3 regions of the Streptomyces sp. NPDC050085 genome follow, and region 3 is predicted to be linked to each of the others. Evidence: riboswitches for the same ligand, from Rfam matches in the RefSeq annotation. Region 3 holds a riboswitch; each other region holds the start of a gene.
What was found. Region 3 has a riboswitch for thiamine pyrophosphate ahead of thiO (glycine oxidase ThiO). Riboswitches for the same ligand answer to the same signal wherever they lie in the genome.

Region 1: linked by a shared signal. The riboswitch ahead of ACIBUY_RS24610 (purine-cytosine permease family protein) and the one ahead of thiO (glycine oxidase ThiO) in region 3 are both predicted to bind thiamine pyrophosphate.
Region 2: linked by a shared signal. The riboswitch ahead of ACIBUY_RS30015 (thiamine ABC transporter substrate binding subunit) and the one ahead of thiO (glycine oxidase ThiO) in region 3 are both predicted to bind thiamine pyrophosphate.

Annotation. Positions count from the first base shown of each region.
Region 1 covers NZ_JBITJZ010000006.1:332,391-336,600, reverse strand. The annotation lists gene ACIBUY_RS24625 (alanine--tRNA ligase-related protein) at 1-584, shown strand, start outside; gene ACIBUY_RS24620 (hypothetical protein) at 667-1,044, shown strand; gene ACIBUY_RS24615 (aspartate/glutamate racemase family protein) at 1,075-1,767, opposite strand; TPP riboswitch at 1,789-1,889, shown strand; gene ACIBUY_RS24610 (purine-cytosine permease family protein) at 1,872-3,287, shown strand; gene ACIBUY_RS24605 (hypothetical protein) at 3,224-4,210, opposite strand, start outside.
Region 2 covers NZ_JBITJZ010000009.1:157,994-162,203, forward strand. The annotation lists gene ACIBUY_RS30005 (hypothetical protein) at 95-274, shown strand; gene rlmN (23S rRNA (adenine(2503)-C(2))-methyltransferase RlmN) at 313-1,419, shown strand; TPP riboswitch at 1,443-1,560, shown strand; gene ACIBUY_RS30015 (thiamine ABC transporter substrate binding subunit) at 1,646-2,737, shown strand; gene ACIBUY_RS30020 (ABC transporter permease) at 2,713-4,210, shown strand, end outside.
Region 3 covers NZ_JBITJZ010000005.1:457,389-461,598, reverse strand. The annotation lists gene ACIBUY_RS21755 (peptide-N4-asparagine amidase) at 1-5, opposite strand, end outside; gene ACIBUY_RS21750 (NAD(P)/FAD-dependent oxidoreductase) at 152-1,384, opposite strand; gene ACIBUY_RS21745 (hypothetical protein) at 1,470-1,832, opposite strand; TPP riboswitch at 1,884-1,997, shown strand; gene thiO (glycine oxidase ThiO) at 1,995-3,170, shown strand; gene thiS (sulfur carrier protein ThiS) at 3,167-3,367, shown strand; gene ACIBUY_RS21730 (thiazole synthase) at 3,375-4,169, shown strand.

The DNA of each region.
Region 1 (4,210 bases), on a different contig from region 3:
TGATGATGCGTCACCGACGCCTGGGCGACGGCACGTTGGTGCCCCTGCCGCAGCGCAACATCGACACCGGGCTCGGCCTCGAGCGACTCCTCGCCCTGCTCCAGGGCGTCGACTCGGTCTTCGAATGCGACGTGTTCACCCCCTGGCGAGAGCGCCTGCCCGGACTGTGGCACCTCGACGAGCCGTCGCTGCGCCTGGTCAGCGACCACCTGCGGTCGGCCGTCGTGGTGACCGGGGACGGCGTGCGCCCCGGCAACACCGGCCGCGCCTACGTGCTGCGCCGCCTGATGCGGCGCGTCCTCACCACGCTGTGGCGCGACGACCCGACCCGCCAACTCACCGACCTGCCCCAGGAGTTGGTGCGGCACACCCTGGACCACTTCCGGCAGTCGGCCGACCCGGACGAGGTGCGCCGCGTCCTGCTCGACGAGGAGCGCCGCTTCGGCGAGCTGCTGCAGCGCGGCCGGCGGATCCTCGACCGCCCCCGGTTCCGCGGCCCCCTCGACGAGGAGGACTTCCACTACCTCCACGACACGCACGGACTGCCACGGGACCTCGTCGTGAGTCTGCGGGGCGACAACTGACCGGAGTGGGCCGCCCGTGACGGGGTAGGCGCAGCGCGTACGAGCTGCGACGCGTGGGCGGCTCACGGCCGAGGGGTTGACCATGGAGCCAGCACGGACGCGTTTCCCGGCGCGCTGGGAGGACGGCGGCGTCCTGGTCGTGGACGTCGTCGGCGAGTTCGGCAGCAGCGCCGCGACCGAGCTCGGCGACCTGCTGAAGCGCATGGGCGCAACCGGACAGCGGGCCTACGTCGTGGACTTCGGCGCCGTAGGACGCTGCGGGCCCGGCGCCGCCCGGCAGTTCGTGGAGACCGCCTCGCGGGCGCTGCCGGCCGACGGGGTCCTCGCGGTCGTCGCGGGAGCCGCCGCCCGGCCCGCCCTGACCACTGCCGGGGCGGGCGACGTCACCGGCGGCCTCCACGACGTGGCCGCACACGCGATCGGCGCCTGCCTGGCCCGCGCGTCCCAGGCCCCGGCCTGACCGGGGGCCGGTCTTCGAACTGGGAGCCCGTCAGTCGTCCAGCGCTGCCCGAACCGCCGCCTCCGCATGCAGCCGCGCGGTGGGGAAGACCGGGACCGGGCTGTCCCCGGCGCCGATCAGCAGCTCGATCTCGGTGCAGCCGAGGACGATCCCCTCGGCGCCGGACGCGACCAGATCGGCGATGACCTCCTGGTACGCGGCGCGCGACGCGTCCCGTACGACACCGAGGCACAACTCCTCGTAGATCACGCGGTGGACGAGTGCCCGCCCCGCGTCGTCCGGGACGCGGACGTCCAGGCCGCCCCGCGCGAGCCGGCCGCGGTAGAAGTCCTGCTCCATCGTGAACGCCGTGCCCAGCAGCCCGACCCGCTTCACCCCCGCCGCGCGTACGGCGTCGGCGGTCGCGTCGGCGAGATGGATCAGCGGCACGGCGGTGGCGGCCTGCACCTGGTCGGCGACCTTGTGCATCGTGTTCGTGCACAGGAGCAGCAGATCGGCGCCCGCCGCCTCCAGGCGTCGCGCGGCCTCGGCGAGGATCCGGCCCGCCTGCTCCCAGTCGCCCTCGACCTGCAGCCGCTCGATCTCCGCGAAGTCGACGGAGTAGACGACGCAGCGCGCCGAGTGCAGCCCGCCGAGACGGTCCCGCGTCAGCTCGTTGAGGAGGCGGTAGTACTCCGCCGTCGACTCCCAGCTCATCCCGCCGATCAACCCGATGGTTCTCATCGGCTAATGTTCGCACCCGTACTGCCCGACACGGGGTGCCCCGCACATGCGACGGGGCTGAGATCACACCCGTAGAACCTGAACCAGTTAGCACTGGCGGAGGGATGTCAGCGATGTCGATACCGCACGTTTCCACGGCCTTCGAGGCGGGCCGGTCGGCCGCGCCGGGGGACTGGCGCCCCGAGGCACGCGGCATAGCACCGGTCTGCGAGAGCGACCGGTACGGCGGTGCCGGACGGCTGTTCACCGTCTGGTTCGCCCCGAACCTCACCATGAGCGGCGTCTTCACCGGGACCGTCGGCATCGCCCTCGGCCTCGACTTCGCGACGGCACTCGCCGCCGTGCTCGCGGGCACCGTCATCGGCGCCGTGCCCACCGCCTACCTGGGGACGTGGGGCCCGCGCACCGGCGCCGGCCAACTGCCGCTCGCCCGGCTCGCGTTCGGGCGCGCCGTCGTCGTTCCCGGCGCCCTTCAGTGGCTGTCGTCCATCGCCTGGGACGCGCTGATCGGCCTGTTCGGCGGCGACGCCCTCGCCCGGCTGTGCGGCTGGCCGTTCTGGCTGGGGGCCCTCGTGATGATGGCCGCCCAAGGGGCGTTCGGCGCGCTCGGCTACGAGGCGATCCACCGCCTGCAGAAGGGGATGACCGCCGTGCTCGCCGTCGCGTTCTGCGCGCTCGCGGTGCGCCTCGCGCACGCCGGCGTCACGCCTGCCGGGCACGGGTCCGCGCACGGCGCCGACCGCGTCGGGGCGTTCGTCCTGACCGCCACCATCGCGTTCAGCCTGTCTGTGTCCTGGGCGCCGTACGCCAGCGACTTCAGCCGCTACCTGCCGCGCACCACGTCCTCGGCCCGCATGTTCTGGTACACCCTGTGCGGCATCGTCGTCTCCTTCACCGCCGTGGAGGCGCTCGGCCTGTGGGGCGCCTCCGTCTTCACCGACCAGACCGCCCAGGGCGTCGACACCCTGCTCGGCGGCGGCGTGATCGGCTCGCTCGGACTGCTCGCCGTGGCGCTGGCCGCGCTGTGCAGCAACGCCATGAACGACTACAGCGGCTCGCTCGCGCTCCAGGTCGTCGGCGCCCGCGTGCCGCGCCCGCTCGCCGCCGCACTCGCCGCGCTCCTCGGATTCCCGCTGGTGCTGTGGATGCACGCCGCCGACACCGCGGCCCGCTTCCAGAACGTGCTGCTGTTCGTCGGCTACTGGATCCCCGGCTTCGTCGCGGTCGTCGTCGTGGACTGGCTGGCCCGCACCCGCGCACGCGGCGGCGCCCCCGTCGACCTCGCGGCCGAACAGGCCCATGCGCAGCCGGTGTTGCCCGCCCTGACGGCGTTCCTCGCGGCCTTCGCCGCCACCGTTCCCTTCATGAACACCGCCCTGTACGTGGGACCCGTCGCCGAAGCGCTGCACGGCGCCGACCTCGGCTACTACGTCGCCTTCGTCACCGGGCTCGTCCTCTACGCGCCGTTCAGGCTGCGCCGCGGACAGACGCGGAGCCCCGCCGCGTCGAGCCGGACCTGAGGGCGGCAGTCGAAGGCCCTGTCCAGGGCGCGGGTGACGGCGGGCGCGACGGACCGGATGCGGAACCAGGCCGGGTCGATCACCGCGTAGCGCGCGGCCGGATCGTCCAGACAGCGCAGGTTCTCGCGGAAGCTCGTCAGGCGCGTCACGGCCCGGTCGTAGGACGTGCGCTGGAGGAAGACGGGCGACGGGTAGCGGCAGTGCGTCGGGTTGCCGAGCTGGTAGCCGATGTCGCCGAAGGCCAGGTACACGACCGGGGTGCGGGCGCCGATCCCGGCCCGCAGCGCGGCCAGTTGGGGCTCCAGGCTCTCGCGGGCGTGCAGGCGAGAGAGCGCGGTGTACCCGGCGTGCCGGACGTCGAACGAGTACGGCGCGGTCGGCCACGCGGGCACGGCGGCCGCCAGCGCGAACACCGCGACCGGGACGGCCGCGCGGGACAGCAGGGGAGGGGCGCTCCGGACGCCGCGCGGACGGACGACCACGAGCCACAGCGCCGTCCCGGCCACGACCGCGCACAGGGCGGCATCGACCGGGATCCCGTGGGACGTGCGCCAGGCGAGCGGCCGCGCCGCCGTGAGCGGGGCGGCCACCCCGAGCCCGGCCGTGGCCAGTAGCAGCGGCAGCACCGGACGCCCGGCGCGCACACCGTGCCGGACGACGGCCAGGGCCCACAGGGCGGCCGCGAGCGGAACCACTGCGGCCAAGTGGTAGAGGAAGTACTGCCCTTGGACGACGAGCGCCGCGACCACACCGGCCAGGCCCGCGCCGACGAGCAGCGGCCAGGCCCGGGCGGCACGCGGCGTCCCGGCGGTGCGCATCAGCACCACGACGCTGACCGGCAACAGGGCCACGACGGGCACGAGCAGGGCCTCGTTCGCCAGGACGAGCACCAGCGAACGCACCTGCCCGGACCCGAAGCCCGT
Region 2 (4,210 bases), on a different contig from region 3:
GCATCGAGCTGAACCGGGTCCTCCGGATCCTGTTGCCGATCTGGTACGAGCCCTCGCCCGCCGGGTGGGGGCTCGTCGGCATAAGGTCCAGTCCATGGGGAGGGCTCGACTCGAGAAGGACGGCACCTACAGCGGCGACATGCCCTGCAAGTGGTGCGACGCGTTGATCGACCAGGAGGGGCGGCGCAAACCGCGGCTGTACTGCCGGACGGGACACCGTTGGAAGACGTACGGGTCGCGGGTCGTCGGCGTGATCGGGGCGATCCTGGACTGAGCTGCGGCTGATCCGGGGCGTGCGACACTGGTACGGCCATGCCTAAGCCCGGAGAACTCACATTCGTCGCCCCGCGCGGAGCCAAGAAGCCGCCGCGGCACCTTGCCGACTTGACGCCCGCCGAGCGGAAAGAAGCTGTTGCCGCGATCGGCGAGAAGCCGTTCCGCGCCAAGCAGCTGTCGCAGCACTACTTCGCGCGGTACGCGCACGATCCGGCGGAGTGGACCGACATCCCGGCCGGGTCGCGGGAGAAGCTGCGCGAAGCGCTGCTGCCCGAGCTGATGACCGTCGTGCGGCATCTGTCGACCGACCAGGACACCACCCGCAAGACCCTGTGGCGGCTGTTCGACGGGACGCTCGTCGAGTCCGTGCTGATGCGGTACCCGGACCGGGTCACCATGTGCATCAGCTCCCAGGCCGGATGCGGGATGAACTGTCCGTTCTGCGCCACCGGGCAGGCCGGTCTCGACCGGAATCTGTCGACCGGTGAGATCGTGCATCAGATCGTCGACGGGATGCGGGCCCTGCGGGACGGCGAGATCCCGGGTGGGCCTGCCCGGCTCAGCAACATCGTCTTCATGGGCATGGGCGAGCCGCTCGCCAACTACAAGCGGGTCGTCCAGTCGATCCGCGCGCTCACCGATCCCGAGCCGGACGGTCTCGGGCTCAGCCAGCGCGGCATCACCGTGTCGACCGTGGGCCTCGTGCCCGCCATCCACCGGTTCTCCGACGAGGGCTTCAAGTGCCGCCTCGCCATCTCGCTGCACGCCCCGGACGACGAGCTGCGCGACACCCTCGTACCCGTCAACACGCGGTGGAAGGTGCGGGAGGTGCTGGACGCCGGATGGGAGTACGCGGCCAAGTCCGGTCGCCGGCTGTCCATCGAGTACGCGCTGATCCGCGACATCAACGATCAGGCGTGGCGCGGTGACCGGCTCGGGCGGCTGCTCCGCGGCAAGCCGGTCCATGTGAACCTGATTCCGCTGAATCCGACTCCTGGGTCGAAGTGGACCGCGTCGCGGCCCGAGGACGAGAAGGCGTTCGTCGAGGCCATCGCCGCGCACGGGGTGCCGGTGACCATCCGGGACACCCGTGGCCAGGAGATCGACGGGGCGTGTGGTCAGCTCGCCGCGACCGAGCGGTAGCCTTACGGCGTAAGTACATCTGCATATTCCGACAGGGGAGCGCCACAGCGCTGAGAGTGCGGCAGCCATACAGGGGCGGGCCGCAGACCCTCTGAACCTTGCCCAGGTCATTCTGGGTAGGAAGTTCGGACACCACTCAAGCTGTTGCGCCCTGCCCGGAAGCTTTGGAGACAAGGCTTCCGGGCAGGGCCGCGTCTCTTCCTGGTCACCCCCAGGAGGAAAACCAGTGAGCAAGAAGACGAAGGCAACGACGACGTACACAGCTGTTGCCGTGGGGCTCGGGCTCGTCGTGCTGTCCGCGTGCGGGTCGCAGTCCAGCGGGTCGGGCGGGTCCGACTCCAAGACCGTGACCCTCGTCAGCCACGACTCGTGGGCCGTCTCCAAGAACGTACTGAAGGACTTCGAGAAGAAGTCCGGCTACCAGGTGAAGGTCCTGGAGGACGGCGACGCCGGGCAGGCCGTCAACAAGGCGATCCTGTCCAAGGGCAATCCGCAGGGCGACGTCTTCTTCGGCGTCGACAACACCCTGCTGTCGCGGGCCCTCGACAACGGGATCTTCGCTTCCTACAAGGCCAAGGGCCTGGAGGACGTCGAGAGCCGGTACCGGCTCGATGCCGGGAAGGATCGTGTCACTCCCGTCGACACCGGCGACATCTGCGTCAACTACGACAAGAAGTATTTCGCGGAGCACAAGCTGACTCCGCCGGCGTCCTTCGCCGATCTCGCCAAGCCCGCGTACAAGAACCTGCTCGTCACCGAGGACGCCGCCACGTCGTCGCCGGGCCTCGGCTTCCTGCTCGGCTCGGCCGCGAGCTACGGGGACGACGGCTGGCAGGCGTACTGGAACAAGCTCGTCGACAACGGCGTGAAGGTCGTCTCCGGCTGGGACCAGGCCTACAACGAGGAGTTCAGCGGCAGCGCCGGCGGCAAGAAGGCCGGGGGAGAGCGGCCGCTCGTCGTGTCGTACGCGTCCTCGCCGCCCGCCGAGGCGATCTACTCGGACCCGCAGCCGGCCACGTCGCCGGTCGGTGTCGCGACCGGCACCTGCTTCCGGCAGGTCGAGTTCGCGGGCGTGCTCGACGGGGCGAAGAACGAGAAGGGCGCCCGGGCGTTCGTCGACTTCCTGATCTCCAAGGAGTTCCAGCAGGACATGCCGCTCAACATGTTCGTGGACCCCGTGACCAAGAGTGCCGTCGCGCCCGCCGATTACAAGAAGTACGCGGTGAAGGTCGACAGCCCCGAAACCATGAGCCCCCGCAAGATCGCGGACAACCGTGACGACTGGGTCAAGTCGTGGACCTCGATCGTCAGGAAGTGACCGCCAAGACCGCCAAGACCGCCAAGACCGCCAGGACCTGGGACGTGCCCCGGGTGCGTACGGGGAACGCGGCGCGGCTCGGCCTGATGGCCGTGCCCGTCGTGTTCTTCGCCGTCTTCTTCGCGTACCCGGTCGTCGCGATCGTGCGGCGCGGTCTGTACGTGGGCGGGGACTGGCAGGTGGGGCGCATCGCGGACGTGCTCGGGCAGTCGGACATCCGGCACGTGCTGTGGTTCACCGTGTGGCAGGCGCTCGCGTCGACTGCCCTGACGCTGCTGATCGCGCTGCCGGGCGCCTACGTCTTCGCCCGGCTCGACTTTCCCGGCAAGCAGGTGCTGCGCGCCGTCGTGACCGTGCCGTTCGTGCTGCCGACCGTCGTCGTGGGCTCCGCCTTCCTGGCGCTGGTCGGCAGGGGAGGGCTGCTCGACGACCTGTGGGGGGTGCGGCTCGACACCACGGTGTGGGCGATCCTCGCCGCGCACGTCTTCTTCAACTACGCCGTCGTCGTACGGACCGTGGGCGGCCTGTGGGGGCAGCTCGATCCGCGGCAGGAGGAGGCCGCGCGGATGCTCGGCGCCTCGCGGCTCGCGGCGTGGCGGAAGGTGACGCTGCCCGCTCTCGGGCCGGCCGTGGCGGCAGCCGCGCTCATGGTCTTCCTGTTCACCTTCACCTCGTTCGGCGTCGTGCAGATCCTCGGCGGGCCCGGCTTCTCGACCCTCGAGGTGGAGATCTACCGGCAGACCGCCGAGATCTTCGACCTGTCGACCGCCGCCGTGCTGACGATCGTGCAGTTCGCGGCCGTCGGACTCATCCTCGCCGTGCATGCGTGGAGCGTGCGGCGGCGGGAGAGCACGCTGCGGCTCGTCGACGCCGCGCACACCGCGCGGCGGCCGCGCGGGGCCGCTCAACGGACCCTGCTCGCCGGGGTGTTGGCGACCGTGGCCGTGCTGATCCTGCTGCCCCTTGGGGTGCTGGTGCAGCGGTCGCTGGACACGCCGGGCGGTGTCGGGTTCGCGTACTACCGGGCGCTCGGGAACGCCGACGGCGGCACCTTCCTCGTCCCGCCCGTCGACGCCATCTGGAACTCGCTCGAGTACGCCCTCGCCGCCACCGCCATCGCGCTCGTCATCGGCGGGCTCGCCGCGGCCGCCCTCACCCGGCGGGCCGGACGCCTGGTGCGCGGGTTCGACGCGCTCCTGATGCTGCCGCTCGGGGTGTCCGCCGTGACCGTCGGCTTCGGGTTCCTCATCACGCTCGACAAGCCGCCGCTCGACCTGCGGGCCTCCTGGATCCTGGTCCCGCTCGCCCAGGCACTGGTCGGCGTGCCCTTCGTCGTACGCACCATGCTGCCCGTCCTGCGGGCGGTCGACGGACGCCTGCGCGAGGCCGCGGCCGTGCTCGGGGCCTCCCCGCTGCGGGCGTGGCGCGAGGTCGATCTGCCCATGGTGCGACGGGCGCTGCTGATCGCGGCCG
Region 3 (4,210 bases):
TGCACGGATGTCCTCCGGTTGAGCGGTGGGGTGTTGGACGCACTGAAGGGTGCACAGTGCATCCACTACGCCCCGCCCCACAAGAGGAGGTCCGCAATCCGGACCGCGCGATCCGGACCGTGCGATCCGGACTGCGCAGTCCGGACTTCGGTTACGCGACGGCGGACTTCAAGGGCCGGGCGGGGTCGGCCAGTTGGCCCTCGTCCAGTACGGTTCCGGCCTCGATGAGGCGGCGCCCCTGCGCGAGGTCGCGGGGCTTGCCGACCGCGAGGACCGCCACCAGGGCGCCGTCCTTCAGCCAGCACACCGACCAGGACGCACCGGACGGATCACCGCGCCACACCGTCGCGTCGGCGGCGTCGTGGTGGCCGACGTACTGCACGAAACGGCCGAACTGCTCGGACCAGAAGTAGGGCACCGGGTCGTACACCACCGGTGTCTCACCCACGATGTTCGCGGCGACCGCGCGCGGCCCCTGCAGCGCGTTGTCCCAGTGGTGGACCATCAGGCGCTGTCCGTAGCGGGCCGAGGGGAACGACGAGCAGTCGCCCACGGCGTACACGTCGGGCAGGGACGTCCGCAGCCACTCGTCCGCCAGCACTTCGCGGTGGGCGCCCAGTTCGATGCCCGAACCGGCCAGCCAGCCGGTGGCGGGGCGGGCGCCGATGCCCACGACGACGGCTCCTGCGGGCAGCCGCGTGCCGTCGTCCAGGACCACGACGCCCGGCTCGACCCGCTCCACGCGCGCGTGGGTGCGCAGTTGGGCCCCGGCGTCCGCGTACCAGGCGGCCATGGGAGCGGCGATCTCGGCGGGCAGCGCCCCGGCCAGCGGCCGCTCGGCCGCCTCCACGACGGTGACCCGGCAGCCGGCGTCGCGGGCGGCGGTGGTGAACTCGGCGCCGATCCAGCCGGCCCCCACGATCACCACGTCGTGCTGTTCGGCGAGGACGGGCCGCAGCCGCTCGGCGTCGTCGAGAGTGCGCAGCAGATGCACTCCGGGCACGCCCTGGGCGCCCGGCAACTGGATGGGTTCGGCTCCGGTGGCCACGACCAGGACGTCGTACGGGACCGCCCCCGCCGCGGTGTCCAGCTCGTGGTCGCCGGGGCGCAGGCCGGTCACCTCGCGGCCCAGCTCCAGCGTGACGCCGAGTGCCTCGAAGTCGATGTCGAAGGCGGATCCCTCGGCCTTGCCGAGCAGCACGGCCTTGGACAGCGGGGGCCGGTCGTAGGGCTGATGGGGTTCCGCGCCGATCAGCGTGACGGTGCCGGTGAAGCCCTGTTCGCGCAGGGCCACGGCCGTCTGCACGCCGGCCATTCCCGCGCCGACGATGACGACGCGCCGCTGCCCCACTGGTGTCCCGTTCCCGCTCCGCTGCTCGCTCACGGGATCACCATAGGCACCTGATCTTGCGTCAGTCAGCGGTGCGGACCACTCCGGCGCCGTGACGTCCTGCACAGGGAGCGCCGGTTTATCGATCATGACGGTCAAGCGGGCAGGTGATCTCCTCGACCACGCTGGTTCCGCTGCCCGTCTGCGACTCCCACTCCCACGTCTCGTCGAGCCGCACCCGGCCGTCACTCGACTCGGACACGACCGAGACGCAGTGCCCGGACGACGTGGTCCCGTCGGTCTTCAGCTGCACGTAGCGGAAGTCGAGCCGGTCGCCGAAGCGCGTGCCTACTAGGTGCCCCTGTACGACATCGCCGCCTTCATAGGTGGCCCAGATCCTGCCGTTCTCCTCGTGGTAGGCGAATCGGGTACGCGTGCCCACCTGACCGGGAGCCTGGTCGGCGACAGGGGCGAGAACGAGACCGTCGAGCGATCGGGCCACGGGCGGAGGCTCCCTACTGAGGGTCGGGGCGAAGAGCTAGGGTGGCCAACGTAAAGCACTCGCGGGAGCCCGTACGCAGCGGGCTGAGAGGGAGGCTGGAGCGGCCTCCGACCGTACGAACCTGATCCGGGTCATGCCGGCGAAGGGAGGGCCTTGACACCCATGTCCTACGCACAAAAAGGTGAGCCCCGTACCGACGTACTGGTCGTCGGGGGCGGCATCATCGGTCTCGTCACCGCATGGCGTGCCGCGCAGCGCGGTCTGTCCGTGGCGGTCGTGGATCCCGAGCCGGGCGGCGGGGCCGCCCAGGTGGCGGCCGGCATGCTGGCCGCCGTCACCGAACTGCACTACGGCGAGCAGACATTGCTCGGCCTGAACGTCGAGTCCGCGCGCCGCTATCCGCAGTTCGCGGCCGAGCTGACGGAGGCCACAGGCCAGGACCTCGGCTACCGCGCGTGCGGCACGCTGGCGGTCGCGCTCGACGCGGACGACCGGGCGCACCTGCGTGAACTGCACGCGCTGCAAAGGAAGTCGGGCCTCGAGTCCGAGTGGCTGTCGGGCCGTGAGTGCCGCCGCCTGGAGCCGATGCTCGCACCGGGCGTGCGCGGGGGCCTGCGGGTCGACGGTGACCACCAGATCGACCCGAGAAGGCTCGCGAGCGCCCTCGTGACGGCCTGCGAGCGCGCGGGCGTGGTCTTCCGCCGGACGCGGGCCGAGCGGCTCCGTGTCGTACGGGACCGGGCGTGCGGTGTCGTCCTCGCGGGGGGCACCGAACTCGCGGCCGGCCAGGTGGTGCTCGCGGCGGGCAGCCTCAGCGGCCGGCTGGCCGGGGTCCCGGACGAGGTCCTGCCTCCCGTGCGCCCGGTCAAGGGCCAGGTCCTGCGCCTGAGCGTGCCGGAGCGGTACGCGCCGTTCCTCAGCCGCACCGTCCGCGCGGTGGTCCGCGGCAGCCACCTCTACCTGGTGCCGCGCGTCAACGGCGAGCTCGTCGTGGGCGCCACCAGCGAGGAGCTCGGCTGGGACACCACGGTCACGGCGGGCGGCGTCTACGAACTCCTGCGGGACGCGCACGAACTCGTGCCCGGCATCACGGAACTGCCGCTGACCGAGACCCGCGCGGGCCTGCGCCCCGGCTCCCCCGACAACGCCCCGATGCTCGGCCCGACGACCCTGCCCGGCCTCCTCCTGGCCACCGGCCACTACCGCAACGGCGTGCTGCTCACACCGGTCACCGGCGACGTGCTGGCCCACGCGCTGACCACGGGTGAACTGCCGGAAGAGGCACGCCCGTTCACCCCGAAACGATTCTCTGCCGCCTCCTTGGAGCAGCTCGCATGAACGTGTCCCTCAACGGTGAGCCGCGCACGGTGACGTCCGAGACCACACTCGAGTCCCTCGTCACCACGCTCACGACCGCGCACTCCGGCGTCGCCGCCGCCCTCAACGAGACCGTCGTCCCGCGCACCCAGTGGCCGCTCACCGCGCTCTCCGAAGGAGACCGCGTCGAGGTCCTCACCGCAGTACAAGGAGGCTGACTCATCCATGGCTGACGACGCTTTCGTCCTCGGCGGCACCACGTACTCCTCGCGCCTGATCATGGGCACGGGAGGCGCCCCGAGCCTCGACATCCTGGAACGCTCCCTGACCGCCTCCGGCACCGAACTCACCACAGTGGCGATGCGCCGCGTGAACGCGTCGGTACACGGCTCGGTCCTGTCCGTGCTGGAAAAACTGGGCATCCAGGTACTGCCGAACACGGCGGGCTGCTTCACCGCGGGCGAAGCGGTGCTCACCGCCCGTCTCGCGCGCGAGGCGCTCGGCACCGACCTGGTCAAGCTCGAGGTCATCGCGGACGAGCGCACACTGCTGCCCGACCCGATCGAACTCCTGGACGCCGCCGAGACCCTGGTCGACGACGGTTTCACGGTGCTTCCTTATACGAACGACGACCCGGTCCTGGCCCGCAAGCTGGAGGACGTGGGCTGCGCGGCGATCATGCCGCTCGGCTCCCCCATCGGCTCGGGGCTCGGCATCCGCAACCCGCACAACTTCCAGCTGATCGTCGAGCACGCGCGCGTGCCGGTGATCCTGGACGCGGGCGCGGGCACCGCCTCCGACGTGGCGCTCGCGATGGAGCTGGGGTGTGCGGGTGTGATGCTCGCCTCGGCGGTGACCCGGGCGCAGGAGCCGGTGCTCATGGCCGAGGGCATGCGGCACGCGGTGGAGGCCGGCCGGCTCGCGTTCCGCGCGGGCCGCATCCCCAAGCGCCACTTCGCCGAGGCCTCCTCGCCGACGGACGGACGGGCCCACCTCGACCCGGAGCGACCGGCCTTCTGACACGGTCACAGCTCTGCTGCAGTACGGGTCCGGTCCCGCAG